One region of the Geobacillus sp. LEMMY01 genome, then DNA from elsewhere that is predicted to be linked to it. Evidence: riboswitches for the same ligand, from Rfam matches in the RefSeq annotation. Region 1 holds a riboswitch; the other holds the start of a gene.

Region 1 (7,222 bases):
TTGGCCGCCCGTTTCCTCGTATTGCTTTTTCGCCAGCTTCACCGGGTCAAAGTCTTAACCAAGCTCCAAATCGTTATTGTTTTGGCCGTTGCGTGTTTTTTGTTCCGGATTCGTTTGTTTCAGGCGTCGCTTCATGTCGTGTTCCTCCTCGTTTCAGCGGTCAAGCAAACAGATGCCGTTTGGCAACATGATCGCCATGCGTTCGCTTCCCGTTTCAGCGGTCAAGCAAAATCATGTCGTTTTGCAATTGCTCCAGTTGGAGCCGCATCCGATGCAGCTGCTCGCGCTGCTGGGCGTTGCAGCTTCGCGCCAAGTGCGCCAAATCGATGACCGTCTGCTCGAGCATCTGCTGGGCGTTTGTGTATTCGGTGATGTTGTAATGCTCCTGCTTTTGCGCTTCCGTATATTGCTCTTTCGCGTAGCGGATCACATCTTCACACCGCTGCAAAAATTCCTCAACAGATTGTCTTGTTGCCATCTGCTCACCTCGTTTCGTGATGTTCCCTCATGTTTACTATGCGCCGCATAGGCTGGCCGTATCACGCCAATGATTGGCAGCGGTCGATTTTCCATGAAGTTTTTGTTACAATGCCGACGTGAGGATCTTCGTTCAGCTCGATCAGGCCGATGTCGGTCAGCTCAAGGGTTTCCGCCATGCTGGCGTAGAGGATGGGGCGGCTAGAGGGAGAAAGCGATGGCGCCCGACATCTTTGGCCGCAGCGCCATACCCGCCAACGTAAACGATGAAACGATCGCAAGGAGGGCCCAACCGATGGCTTTGATGAACATTTTGCCGTTTGCCCGCTTTTTGCTTGATCAAGCGGTCAACGAAGGCGACATCGCCGTCGACGCGACCGTCGGCAACGGGCACGACACCGTGTATTTGGCTCAACGCGTCGGGGATTTCGGCCATGTGTTCGGCTTTGACATTCAGCCTGAGGCCATCACCGCCGCTTCCGCCCGCCTCGCGGAACATGGGCTATGCGGGCGGGCGACGTTGTTTCAACGAAGCCATAGCGAAATGCTTGAGGCGCTTCCCGCCGATGTACACGGGCGCATCGCCGGCGCGGTGTTCAACCTCGGCTATTTGCCGGGCGGCAATAAGCAAATCGTCACCGAGCCGGAATCGACGATCGAAGCGGTCCGCCAGCTGCTTTCCGTCATGAAGCCGGGCGGCGTCATCGTTCTTGTCGTGTACCACGGCCATCCGGAAGGAAAGCGCGAACGCGACGCGCTCCTTGATTACGTCCGCTCTCTTGATCAACGGCGCGTCCATGCCTTGAAATACGAATTCATCAATCGGCAAAACGACCCGCCGTTTTTGATCGCGCTCGAGAATCGGGCGGATGGGGGCGCCTGAGTCCGTCCGGTCCGCTGACGAACCGCTGCCCTTGCCAATACAAGCAAACGACCGCCCTTATGAAAAGGACAGCCGTTTTTGCCGCTCCTGCCAAAAGCGGTATGCTTTTCCGTTCCAATAGAAAAACTGCGACGCCGCCCCGCCGGCGCGGACGAGCCGGCGCGCCAGCCGGCGCAGCCCGCGCTGCTTTTTCACCTTGGCATCCGACAAATACAACCCAAGAAGCCCTCGGTGAATGAGGCGGTGAAACTCGCCGTGCGGAAGCGCGCCAACATGGCGGTCGGCCTCTTCGATGAAATGGCAAAGCCGCTCAAGCATCACCGTTTCATTCGGATAGTAAAAGCAAAAGTTTAAATCGCCGCCTTCCCGGTCTTCCTCCTGGTCGATCAAATAGTCGAGCAAAATGTGCAGCCCTTGAATGTATGGAAAATAGCCGTCGCGCACTTGTCTCGCCATCTCCGGCGGCAGCGATTCGCCAAACGCATAGGCGACGAGGCAGAAAATGCCGAGCGTCGAACCGGAGCAGGCGGAAAACTCATACCATTCCATCGGCGGCAAGGCGTCTTTGTATTGCGCGAACCATTTCTCAAGCCGCGGCACCCGCTCGTTGACATCGACGTGTTTATGCACTTGCAAGTCGCAATAATAGCCGGCCAATTCATGCAAAAACGGGGCGATCGTCTCATAATGGCGCGCCGTCTCGAGCACCTCTTGGCACGTGCGGACGAGCGCCGGCAAATAGCCGCCGTCTTCCTGTTCACGGCGATGGCGGTAATAGTTCGACGGCTCCGCGCCGATCGTCAAGGCGTCCGGCATCGAATCGTGCAAGGCGCGAAAGTCGAGCGGATCGAGCGAGGTGCTGCGGTCGCACAAATTATCCAAATAATCGCTGATCGTCTGGTAAGCAACGATAAAGCGGATGCAGGCCTCCATGTTTTCTCCGGCCAAGAGCGCCAAAATGGAGCCGCCTTCGCAATGGAACGTTTTCGAAGCGATGCTCGCGAGCGCTTGGCGCCGCAGCTCGGGGTCAGGGATGCGCTCCGCCCGCTGCCGCCAATAGGCAAGCTCGCGATGGACAAGCGGAAGCACGTCACGATACACCATTTTCATCAATGCGATTGGATGCGTCGGAATTTTCAATCAGCTCACCTCGGGGCAAAAACGATGCTCTTGTCTCCTAGTATTGCCATCCCCATCACCAGGGCAAACGAATCCAGCTGCTGTTCTCTTTCATTTACGATCCTTACTTTGTAAAATAAAAGTGAGCGGACTATTTTACATTAAGAAAGGAACGAAAGCGATGATTTACCCATACAAAGGCAAAACGCCGCAAATTGCCGCCTCCGCCTTTATCGCCGACTATGTGACGATCACCGGCGATGTCGTGATCGGCGAAGAGACGAGCATTTGGTTTGGCACCGTCATTCGCGGCGATGTGGCGCCAACGGTGATTGGCAACCGGGTCAATATTCAAGATAACTCAATTTTGCATCAAAGTCCACACAATCCGCTTATCATTGAAGACGGCGTAACAATCGGCCACCAAGTCATTTTGCACAGCGCCATCATCCGCAAAAACGCGCTCATCGGCATGGGCTCGATCATTTTGGACCGCGCGGAAATCGGGGAAGGCGCGTTTATTGGCGCCGGCAGTTTAGTGCCGCCGGGCAAAAAAATTCCGCCGAACACACTCGCCCTCGGCCGGCCGGCGAAAGTCGTCCGCGAGCTGACCGAAGACGACATCCGCGAAATGGAGCGCATCCGCCGCGAATATGTTGAGAAAGGGCAGTATTACAAAGCGCTGCAGCAACAGCGGACATCGTGCGCCAACAAAAAAGAGCTGCCGTGATCAGGCAGCTCTTTTTCTTTCATCACTTGTCCGCCAACGCCAGCGCTTGTTCTTTCAACAAGGCGGCTTTGTCGGTGCGCTCCCACGGCAGGTCGATGTCCGTACGCCCAAAATGGCCGTAAGCAGCCGTCTGTTTGTAAATCGGGCGGCGAAGGTCGAGCATTTTGATGATGCCCGCCGGGCGGAGATCGAAGTTGTTGCGCACGACCTCAATCAAAATGTCTTCCGACACTTTGCCGGTGCCGAACGTATCGATCGAAATCGAAACTGGGCGGGCGACGCCGATCGCGTAGGCAAGCTGCACTTCGCATTTGTCGGCCAGTCCTGCCGCGACGATGTTTTTCGCGACATAGCGGGCCGCATACGCCGCCGAGCGGTCGACTTTCGTCGGATCTTTGCCCGAGAACGCGCCACCGCCGTGGCGAGCGTAGCCGCCGTACGTATCGACGATGATTTTCCGCCCCGTCAACCCAGCATCCCCTTGCGGACCGCCGATGACAAACCGTCCTGTCGGGTTGATGAAATATTTCGTGTCCTCATCAAGCAGCTCCGCGGGCACGACCGGCTTGATGACCTGTTCTTTAATGTCGCGTTGGATTTGGTCCTGCGTAATTTCCGGATGATGCTGCGCGGAAACGACGATCGTATCGACGCGCACCGGTTTGCCGTTTTCATCGTATTCGATCGTCACTTGCGTTTTCCCGTCCGGCCGCAAGTACGGCAAGACGTCCGTTTTGCGCACTTCCGCCAATCGGCGCGCCAAGCGGTGCGCAAGCGAAATCGGCAGCGGCATCAATTCTTCCGTCTCATTGCAAGCGAACCCAAACATCAACCCTTGGTCGCCGGCGCCGATCGCTTCAATTTCCTCGTCAGTCATCTGACCTTCGCGCGCCTCGAGCGCCCGGTCAACCCCCATCGCAATGTCCGGCGATTGTTCGTCAATCGACGTCAGCACCGCGCACGTATCGGCGTCAAATCCGTATTTGGCGCGCGTGTAGCCGATTTCGCGAACCGTATCGCGGACGATGCGCGGAATGTCCACGTATGTTGATGTCGTGATTTCCCCGCTCACGAGCACCAGCCCGGTCGTGACGCTCGTTTCGCAGGCGACGCGGGCGTTCGGGTCTTTTTCCAAAATGGCATCCAAAATGGCGTCGGAAATTTGGTCGCAAATTTTATCCGGATGTCCTTCCGTCACAGACTCTGAAGTAAACAAGCGGCGTTTGGCTGACATTCGGTTTGTTTCCTCCTCTTGGCATAATGTGGCGACACGGAACTCATTTCCCTTTTTCCCTTCGCAATATAAAAAACCTTTCCTGTAACGGCTGAGGAAAGGTCAGAGCAATCGTATTGCTTCCTTTCACTCTTATCGTTCAAGGACTGCGCCTTGCCACAGGTTAGCACCATTTCACACATGTACAGTTGTGACGGTTGCTGGGCTTCATCGGGCCTGTCCCTCCACCGGCTCGGGATAAGAGTATCCGTTCAATGACTTATCATATCGCAACGGAATCGGCAAAGTCAACTATAGAAATTCATTTTTTATCATTTCCAGCCGCGAAAATTCTTTCCTCAAGGCAATCAACACAATGGGAAAAATAAAGTTTGAAAAACCCACACAATTAGTATGGACTATTAATAAAAATGTGTTATACTATTTTCAAGAGTGATTACAAAAAGAAGGCAGGTTTTGGATATGGGGATCGCAAACATGACAAATAAGCTTGATTTATTGCTACAAAAACCGTACGTGCATCATCAACTGTCCGTTGCCGAGCTCGTCGAGAAAGTGCTGCAGCGGAATGAAGGCCGGCTGACGCACACCGGGGCCGTCGCGGTGACAACCGGCAAGTACACGGGGCGGTCGCCGAAAGACAAATACATCGTCGAAGAACCGTCAACGAAGCAAACGATCGACTGGGGAGCGGTCAACCAGCCGATGTCTCCGGAGACGTTTGATAAACTGTACGACAAAGTGCTCGACTATTTAATGAATAAAGATGAACTGTTCGTGTTTAAAGGCTTTGCCGGCGCCGATCCGAAATACCGGTTGCCGATTCAAGTCGTCAACGAATTCGCCTGGCACAACTTGTTCGTCCATCAGCTGTTCATCCGGCCGAGCGCCGAGGAGCTCGCCGCGCATGAGCCGCAATTTACGGTGATTTGCGCGCCGAACTTTAAAGCCGACCCGAAAGTCGACGGCACGCGCTCGGAAGCGTTCATCATCATCTCGTTTGAACGGCGCACCGTGTTGATCGGCGGCACCGAGTATGCCGGCGAAATGAAAAAATCGATTTTCTCGGTGATGAACTATTTGCTGCCGGAACAAGGCATCCTGCCGATGCACTGCTCGGCCAACGTCGGCCAGGAAGGCGACGTCGCCCTCTTTTTCGGCTTGTCGGGAACGGGAAAAACGACGCTCTCGACCGACCCGAACCGCCGCTTGATCGGCGATGATGAACACGGCTGGTCAAGCCGCGGCATTTTCAACATCGAAGGCGGCTGCTATGCGAAATGCATCAACTTGTCGCGCGAGAAAGAGCCGCAAATTTTTGACGCCATCGGTTTCGGCGCGGTGCTCGAAAACGTCGTTCTCGATGACGCGACGCGGGTGCCCAATTACGACGACGGCACGCTGACGGAAAACACGCGCGCCGCCTACCCGCTTCAAGCGATCCAAAACATCATCGACCCGAGCGTCGCCGGCCACCCGTCCACGATCGTGTTTTTGACGGCTGATGCGTTCGGCGTCCTGCCGCCGATCAGCAAGCTGACGCGCGAACAAGCGATGTACCATTTCTTAAGCGGCTACACAAGCAAACTCGCCGGCACCGAACGCGGCGTCACCGAACCGGAAGCGACGTTCTCGACATGCTTTGGCGCACCGTTTTTGCCGCGCCCGGCCGTCGAATACGCGGAAATGCTCGGGCAAAAAATCGCCGAACACAACGTCCGCGTCTTTTTGGTCAACACCGGCTGGACAGGGGGACCGTACGGCGTCGGCAGCCGCATGAAGCTCGCCTACACCCGGGCGATGGTGCAAGCCGCCGTCGAAGGGGAGCTGGACAACGTCGAAACGGTGCAAGACCCGATTTTCGGCCTCGCCATCCCAACCCGCGTCCCGGGCGTGCCGGATGACGTCCTGCAGCCGCAAAACACATGGGCCGACAAACAAGCATACGAACAAAAAGCAAAAGAGCTGGCGCAAAAGTTCCGCGCCAACTTCCAAAAATTCGCCCACATCGATCCGTCCATTGAAAAACTCGGCGGACCGCTCGTTTAACAAGAACCCGGCCGGACAGGGAACAACTCCTGTCCGGCCGGGTTTTCTGTTCTTTCCTCTGCTTTAGTCTCCGACACTGAATCGTTAGACATTTCTGTACGTCGGTCCGTTTCATTCGCCTCAGACGACCTCAAAAACAATCGGACTCGATCAAACGCATTCTGTAAGGAGGGAATCTTGAAAGCCAACAGTTTTTTAAACACGTTAGACCAATTCATCAAACTTAGCGCATGGCCGATCGGGAGTTTGATTGTCAGTGTAGGGTCGCCGTTCCTTTTAATCAATATCACCTTATTTTTCTATGTCGTCTCAAGCATTCTCATGTTTCTGTTGCATATACAAGAACATACAAAGAAGAAGACGGCTCAAGGCAAAGGCCTAAAGAACTTTCTCCTTTCGATCAGTCTAGGATGGGAATACACTTGGAGAAATGTGCACGCTAAATCGATTAGCTTCATGTCATTTTTTGAAGGAATCGGAAATGGCGTCTGGATTTCGGCCATCCTTTGAAACTTTACATCTCGAATGGTCTGGCAAGCGATGGCAGAAGGAAACCGTTGCGACGAAAACGCTTTAAATAGTTTGCTCGTCGCTTGATTCAGCTCGGGATGATTCAACAGCCAATTGGCAAATTGGGTGTTGATGTCGGACATCTTCTCATACATCTCTTGCTTGGCTTTCGTTGGTTTGTAAAGCTCCAATTTTAAGGTGATCGTGGGCATCTTTTCAC
Region 2 (7,222 bases), on a different contig from region 1:
CGCCGATTGACATACGTCGTTGTGCCTTTCGCCAAATGGTCGACGGCGGCGAAAAAGACGCTTGCGTTCGCTTGGGCAAACACCTCGGCGACCACATTGACGACCGCTTTTCCTTCTCGGCTTGCCGATATATAGTTTTCGACAAACACGACGCGGCTGTTGTCTTCCGCGACAATGATCACGTGGTTAAACAAGGCGATGTCGTCTTCGTCTTGAATATAGACCGCCTGAAGCGGCGTTTCAATCTCCACGTTTTTCGGGACATAGACAAACACGCCGCCGTTGAGCAGCGCCGCGTGGAGCGCAACGAGGCGGTGCTCATCCGGCTTGACCGCTGTCATAAAATAGTTTTTCAGCAAGTCGCCATGCTCGCGCGCTGCCGTGAAGATGTCGGTAAAGATGACGCCTTTTTCTTTTAATTCATCGGACAGCGACACATACGCCGGCGTATGGTTGCGCTGCACGTACAAGTTTTTCGTTCCTTCGCCCGCTTCAATGAGCGCCTTGACCGCTTCCGGCAAATCGTCTAAGGCAGCATACGGCGCGCTGTCGACCGTGTGGCGGGCAAACTCGGTGAAATTCCATTTGTCAATTTTCGTCTTCTCCGGTTTCGGAAGCGGCAGCCGCTCCGTCAGCTCGAGCGCCTCAAGACGCCGCGCCGTCAGCCAATCCGGCTCGCCGCGCCCGCTTGAGAACGTGCGGATGTATGTTTCATCGAATGGGATTTTCGTTTCTGTCGCCATAATCCTCCTCCTAACGCTTACGCTTCTTGTCCGACCGTTTCGTCTTCGATGCCAAGCTCTTTTTTGATCCAGTCGTACCCTTCCGCCTCAAGCCGCTGCGCCAGTTCCGGACCGCCGGACTTGACGATGCGCCCTTGCATCATGACGTGCACGTAATCCGGCGTGATGTAGTTCAACAGCCGTTGGTAGTGGGTGATGATCAAACAGCCGAACTCGCTGCTGCGCATTTCGTTAACGCCTTTGGCGACAATTTTCAGCGCGTCAATGTCCAATCCGGAGTCGATCTCGTCCAAAATGGCGATTTTCGGCTCAAGCATCATCAGCTGCAAAATTTCGTTCCGCTTTTTCTCCCCGCCCGAGAACCCTTCATTCAAATAGCGGTGCGCCATATCCGGATTCATTTCAAGAAACGCCATTTTTTCATCAAGCTTGCGGATGAATTTCATGAGCGAAATTTCGTTGCCCTCGCCAAGCCGGGCATTGATCGCAGCGCGCAAAAAGTCAGCGTTCGTCACCCCGCTGATTTCGCTCGGGTATTGCATCGCCAAAAACAGGCCGGCGCGCGCCCGCTCGTCGACTTCCATCTCGAGGACATCTTGGCCGTCAAGCGTCACCGATCCTTCTGTCACTTCATATTTCGGATGGCCCATAATGGCCGATGCCAGCGTCGATTTCCCCGTTCCGTTCGGACCCATGATGGCGTGGATTTCCCCGCCTTTGACTTCCAAGTCAACTCCTTTTAAAATTTCTTTTCCCTCCACGGCGACGTGGAGATTGCGAATCGTCAAGACTGCCATGCAACATACCTCCAATTCCCGATTGAGAGTCATCCTAGCTCGCTGGTCTTCTAGCGATCGCTCATTCTCATTTTATTCTCATTACAATTTTATAACAAATGAAAACTGTCTGCAACTTTCCCGCTCTGTTTTCACTATGACCGTGTGAAAAAACAGCGCCTTTTATTATTTTACACGAAAACCGCAAGCTTGTACGAGTTTTTGCAAAAAAAAAAGACCCCGTTTTTTCCGGAGTCTAGTGAGTCGTCCGCAGCTCGCGGAGGCATTCTTGCACGAGCGTCACCGCCTGGCTCATCGCCGCCCCGCCGCCAAACGCGGCCGCCACCGCGCACGCTTCCAAAATTTCTTGTTCGGACGCTCCTTCATCGAGGCAGCCTTTCGCATGGTAAATCGTGCAATATTCATCCTGCGTCGTCAAGCTGATGCCAAGGGCGATCAATTGTTTTTCTTTTTTCGACAGCGCTCCCTCAGCAAAACAAGCTTCCGTAAATGCGTTAAACCGTTCCGCCACGTTTGGAAGTTTTTGGGTAAACACTCCAAGCCCTTCCTTGTAGTGGCGAAGCGCCGTTTCGACCGATGCATGTGTTCCGTTGTTCATCTCCGTTTTCCTCCTTTGTTCGTTTCTGCTGTTAGTATGCATGGAGGAAAACGAAATTAAACAACGAATAGTATTCAAAGCATGTGGAAACATCACCGTTTCGCTAACATAGATGGAACGTCATGATGAAAACCGCCTGTTCTGTTCAACTTCCATCATAATGGGAAAGGGGGAAATGCCATTGATTCGTTGGGTTGTCTTTGCCTTAACAGCCGCTGCCGCTTCGTTTTTGGCGTGGATCATCATCGGCAACACCCTCGGTGAACGAGGAGACGGCGCCTTCAGCTTAACGGCGGTGATCGCCCTGCAAAACTGCGTCATCATCGTGATGCTCGCCGCCGTACTGGCGCGCTTGAACGGCCGATGAGGCAGTGGAAAAAGCGGGTCGGCGGCGGCGTCCTCGCATTGAGAGCCGTTTTGAACTTTGCCGCTTTCTTCGTGTAAGGGGAGCGGCTTTTTGGGGACAAAAAAGAAACGGAAGCGAAACGCTCCCGTTATTGATTGTTTTCCGCCGCTGGAATGACGGCGCCGTGGTATTTTTCTTTAATGAAATCTTGGATTTCTTTCGATTGCAACACTTCGACAAGCGTTTTAATTTCTTTCCGGTTTTCATCGCCTTTGCGCACCGCAATAATGTTTACATACGGATTGTTTTTCGGCGACTCAACGGCGATCGGGTCTTTCGCCGGATCCAAACCGGCATCAAGCGCATAGTTGGCGTTGATCAGAACCGCATCACCTTCGCCGTTTTTGTAAATTTGCGGCAGAAGCCCGGCGTCGACATCGGCCTTAAATTTTAAATGCTTCGGATTTTCGATGATGTCATTGACCGTCGCTTTCGTTTTATCGACGCCCGGTTTCAATTTAATGAGCCCTTTTTCTTGCAGCATCGATAAAATGCGGCCATGGTCGGCGACCGAGTTGCTCATGATGATCGTCGCGCCGTCCGGCAGTTCTTCAATGCTTTTATATTTTTTCGAGTATAAGCCGATCGGCTCGATATGAATGCCGCCGGCGTTGACGAAATCATAGCCATATTCTTTCTTTTGCGATTCTAAATACGGAATGTGCTGGAAGTAGTTGGCATCAATTTCTTTATCCGCCAACGCTTTGTTCGGCAAGATGTAATCTTGGAATGTGATGATTTCCAAGTCAATGCCTTTTTTCTTCAAAATCGGTTTCGCTTTTTCCAAAATTTCCGCATGCGGCACGTTCGAAGCGCCGACTTTCAGTTTCACCAATTTGCCGTCTTCGCCGCCTTCCGCGTTGTCGTTATTGTTGCCGCCGCATGCCGCCAAAGCGAGCACAAGAATGGCAGCGAGCAAAACACCCAACCATTTCTTCATCGATCGTTCCTCCTTTATCGTTTATCTATTTTCGAAGTGACAAAGTCACCGATCAACTGAATGACAAACACAATGACTAGAACCAACACGGTCGCAATAAACGTCACATCGTTATGGTTGCGCTGGAACCCTTCCAAATACGCCAAGTTCCCAAGCCCGCCGGCGCCGACGACCCCAGCCATCGCTGTATAGCTGACGAGCGACACCGCAGTGACGGTAATGCCGGAGACAAGCGCCGGCAATGACTCCGGCAGCAACACTTTCCAAATAATCGTCCACGTTGAGGCGCCCATCGCTTGGGCTGCTTCGATGACGCCTTTATCAATTTCGCGAAGAGCGATTTCGACCATGCGGGCATAAAACGGCGCAGCCCCAATGACGAGCGCCGGCAGCGCCGCATTGGCGCCAAGCATCGTCCCGACGAGCCATTTCGTAAACGGAATGAGCAAAATAATTAAAATAATGAACGGAATGGAGCGGAAAATATTGACGAATGCGGCGATGACCGCATTGGCCGCCCGATTCTCCCATAGGTTGCCCTTTGATGTCAAAAATAAAAGCAATCCGAGAATGATCCCGAGGACGAAAGTGGCCGCCACCGCCACTCCCGTCATATACAGCGTCTCGACCGTCGCCGCCCACATCGTCTCCCATTGCACGTTCGGCAGGAGGTTAGCGAGCATCGTGAATCACCTCCACCGCCACTTGCTGGCGTTGAATATAGTCAAGCGCCCGGCCGATTTCATCCTTCGCCCCGTCGAAGTGCACGAACAGCACCCCATAGGCGCCTTGATGGGTTTGCGAAATTTTTCCTTGCAAAATGTTGACATCGACGGCAAACTGGCGCACCACTTCGGTGATGAGCGGCTTTCCGGCGGCCGCGCCGACGAACGTCAGCTGCGCGATCAGCCCGCTCGGGTATTGGCCAAACAAATGGGAAATCGCTTCTTCTGTCTCCTCCGGCTCGATCAGCTGCTTGACAAACCGTTTCGTAATCGGCTGCTTCGGATGGCGGAAGACGTGCAGCACTTCTCCTTGCTCAACGATTTTGCCGCTTTCCATCACCGCAACGCGGTCGCAAATTTTGCGGATGACGTGCATTTCATGGGTGATGATCACAATCGTGAGCCCGAGCCGCTTGTTGATGTCGACAAGCAAGTCTAAAATCGCATCGGTCGTCTGCGGGTCCAACGCCGATGTCGCCTCATCGCACAGCAAGACTTTCGGGTTGTTGGCGAGCGCCCGGGCGATGCCGACCCGCTGTTTTTGTCCGCCGCTTAGCTGCGACGGGTATGCATCCTCGCGCCCGGAAAGGCCGACAAGCTCGATCAATTCATCAACCCGCTTGTTCCGCTCCTCCTTCGGGACGCCGGCAATTTCAAGCGGAAAGGCAATGTTTTCCCGGACCGTGCGCGACCAAAGCAAGTTGAAATGCTGGAAAATCATCCCGATTTCTTGGCGCGCCTTGCGCAGCTCCCGACCTTTGATGCGCGCCATATCGCGCCCGGAGACGATCACTCGGCCGCTCGTCGGCTTCTCGAGCCCGTTGAGCAATCGGATGAGCGTGCTTTTCCCCGCGCCGCTGTAGCCGATGATGCCGAAAATTTCCCCTTCGCGAATCTCAAGCGACACGTGGTCGACGGCCGTGACCGAGCCGTTGGCGGCTTGATATATTTTCGTCACTTGTTCGAGTGTAATCATCGTTTCACCTTCCTTCCCCCAAGGCGGCAGAGCGCAAAAAGAAAACCTTTCTGCCCGCAGAGAACAGAAAGGTATTGTGCACCATTCCGTCTCTTATCTCTCAAAGCAGGCCGCTTTGTGTGAATTGGCACCATTTCAGCAGATGCGCTGACGGTTGCCGGGCTTCATTGGGCACATCCCTCCACCTCTCTTGATAAGAGCGCAACAATCGCCTATTCAATTGATTACGAGTGTGATTGTATCATTGCTTGTCGAATCGTGTCAACATATTTTTTATCCGACGTGCCGATACGGCTTGGCCAAATGGAGGAGCGACTCAAGCAGCAACATATGGCGGAAGCTTCCTGACACGTACACTTCACGCAGCCGGACGAGCTGCTGCAACTTCAGTTCGCCGTTTAGCAAGGACGCGAGCGCTTCTTTAGAGCCGCGCACCGTCAATGTTTTCCGTTCATCGTTTTCCATCCCTCTAGCGGCTGATTCCTTGCCGATCAACAGCAAGGCGGTTTCGTCATCGCTTTCAAACCGAACACACAGTTGCTCATCCGGCACAATCGGCAACAAATGGCGCAATACTTGCATCCGTTCCACGAACTGCCCGACCAATTCACGCACTTCCATTGAACATCCTCCCCCTATCTCTCCTTGTCTCCTTAATATTTCCATGCAAAGGGGGAAGAATCCTTTACAAAAATCTCGACAACCGTGATGGCGAAAAGGCACTAGTTTTGTCATTTCCCAAGAAATATGTCAAACGGCGTCAAAAAAAGCAAATCGTCAGTGCGGCAAACGGGCTTGAATCACTTCGTACAAATACGGAACGGAATGAAAGGCATACCACTTGCCTGCGATCGTTCCGTCCCTAAAAAGAAGCAGGCAAGGAACGCTTTCAATTTTCCACTCAGCCGCCTGCTCAGGGATATAGTTGATGTCCGTTTCGTAAAACGGCAGCGCCGGAAACAACTGTTCCACCACAACAAGCATTCGCTTCGCCAGCTGGCATGTACCGCACAGCGGTGTATACAAATAAAGGGCTAGGAGCGGCTCGTCTCTCACAACCCGTCTGATCTCTTTTCGGTCAATCGGTTTCACTCGCCTCTTCCTCTCATGAGCGATTCGATGCGGACGTCGAAATGAGCGCGCAACAGTACTTGCGCCAAATGCCAATGCGGGGCGGTCGCCACTTCGCGATACGCCCGGTCAATGTAAATATGCTCTGCCTCTGGAAACATACGGCGAAACTGCCGGCGCAATTTTTCCCCCGCCTCATCGGCATCGGCCAACACGTATACATCGTATCCTTCCAGCTCATCAGCCAGCTCCTCAAGGCGCGCATCACTGATCGTGCCGTTTGTGCAGACGATGACGACCGGTTCGTTCAGCACCGCCGCCACCTTTTGCTTGTCTGATCTCCCTTCGACGATGATCACTTTTTCCGTCCGTCGCATGTCCGACCCACCTAACTTCAAAGAGGATACTATTATTGTATGTCCTGCGCCGGCCAAATGTTGAAAAAGAAAAGCAACGGCCATCCACCGTTGCCTTCTTCACATCATCCCGCTTTCCCGTCACAATCGACATCTATTGCATCTTTTGATCCGGTTCAACGGTAGCGGTCGCGTCTTTCAACATTTTCATATCGGGTTGTCAACTCGACAGACGCCCCCGAAGCAGAAGGGCTGATCCGTCGCCCAAGCAGCCGAGCAAGCCGCCGGTCAGCTTTCCGGTCTCCCAGCCTGTACTATGGATGAACATCGGTGGCAGCGTCAGCGCGAGCACCTCTGTTCCATCAAAATTTAGTATGTATATCGGGTTCCGGAATCAAAGCGAAAGCGGCACGAACTTATCCTTCGTTGATCATCGCCTCGTATTGCTCGGCCGTCAACAAATTGTCGATTTCGCTCAAATCTTTCGGTTTGACGACGATCATCCATGCTTTGTCATACGGCGATTCGTTCACATATTCTGGATTGTCGTTCAGCGCCTCATTCACTTCGACCACCGTGCCGCTGACCGGCGCGTACAGTTCCGAAACGG

The links. Region 1 has a riboswitch for S-adenosylmethionine ahead of metK (methionine adenosyltransferase). Riboswitches for the same ligand answer to the same signal wherever they lie in the genome.
Region 2: linked by a shared signal. The riboswitch ahead of B1A75_RS07555 (methionine ABC transporter ATP-binding protein) and the one ahead of metK (methionine adenosyltransferase) in region 1 are both predicted to bind S-adenosylmethionine.

What each region holds. Positions count from the first base shown of each region.
Region 1 is NZ_MVKA01000011.1:81,023-88,244, forward strand. It holds partial or broken gene B1A75_RS20210 (glycogen biosynthesis protein GlgD) at 1-135, opposite strand, end outside; gene B1A75_RS07405 (YtzC family protein) at 215-478, opposite strand; gene mnmM (tRNA 5-(aminomethyl)-2-thiouridylate-methyltransferase MnmM) at 773-1,360, shown strand; gene B1A75_RS07415 (tetraprenyl-beta-curcumene synthase family protein) at 1,418-2,500, opposite strand; gene B1A75_RS07420 (gamma carbonic anhydrase) at 2,661-3,209, shown strand; gene metK (methionine adenosyltransferase) at 3,232-4,443, opposite strand; SAM riboswitch class I at 4,573-4,687, opposite strand; gene pckA (phosphoenolpyruvate carboxykinase (ATP)) at 4,906-6,492, shown strand; partial or broken gene B1A75_RS07440 (hypothetical protein) at 6,996-7,214, opposite strand.
Region 2 is NZ_MVKA01000012.1:14,889-22,110, reverse strand. It holds gene sufD (Fe-S cluster assembly protein SufD) at 1-743, opposite strand, end outside; gene sufC (Fe-S cluster assembly ATPase SufC) at 761-1,540, opposite strand; gene B1A75_RS07575 (carboxymuconolactone decarboxylase family protein) at 1,776-2,138, opposite strand; gene B1A75_RS07570 (hypothetical protein) at 2,314-2,505, shown strand; gene B1A75_RS07565 (MetQ/NlpA family ABC transporter substrate-binding protein) at 2,633-3,484, opposite strand; gene B1A75_RS07560 (methionine ABC transporter permease) at 3,499-4,167, opposite strand; gene B1A75_RS07555 (methionine ABC transporter ATP-binding protein) at 4,157-5,185, opposite strand; SAM riboswitch class I at 5,276-5,385, opposite strand; gene B1A75_RS07550 (sterol-binding protein) at 5,459-5,806, opposite strand; gene B1A75_RS07545 (thioredoxin family protein) at 5,963-6,277, opposite strand; gene B1A75_RS07540 (toprim domain-containing protein) at 6,274-6,633, opposite strand; gene gcvH (glycine cleavage system protein GcvH) at 7,029-7,222, opposite strand, start outside.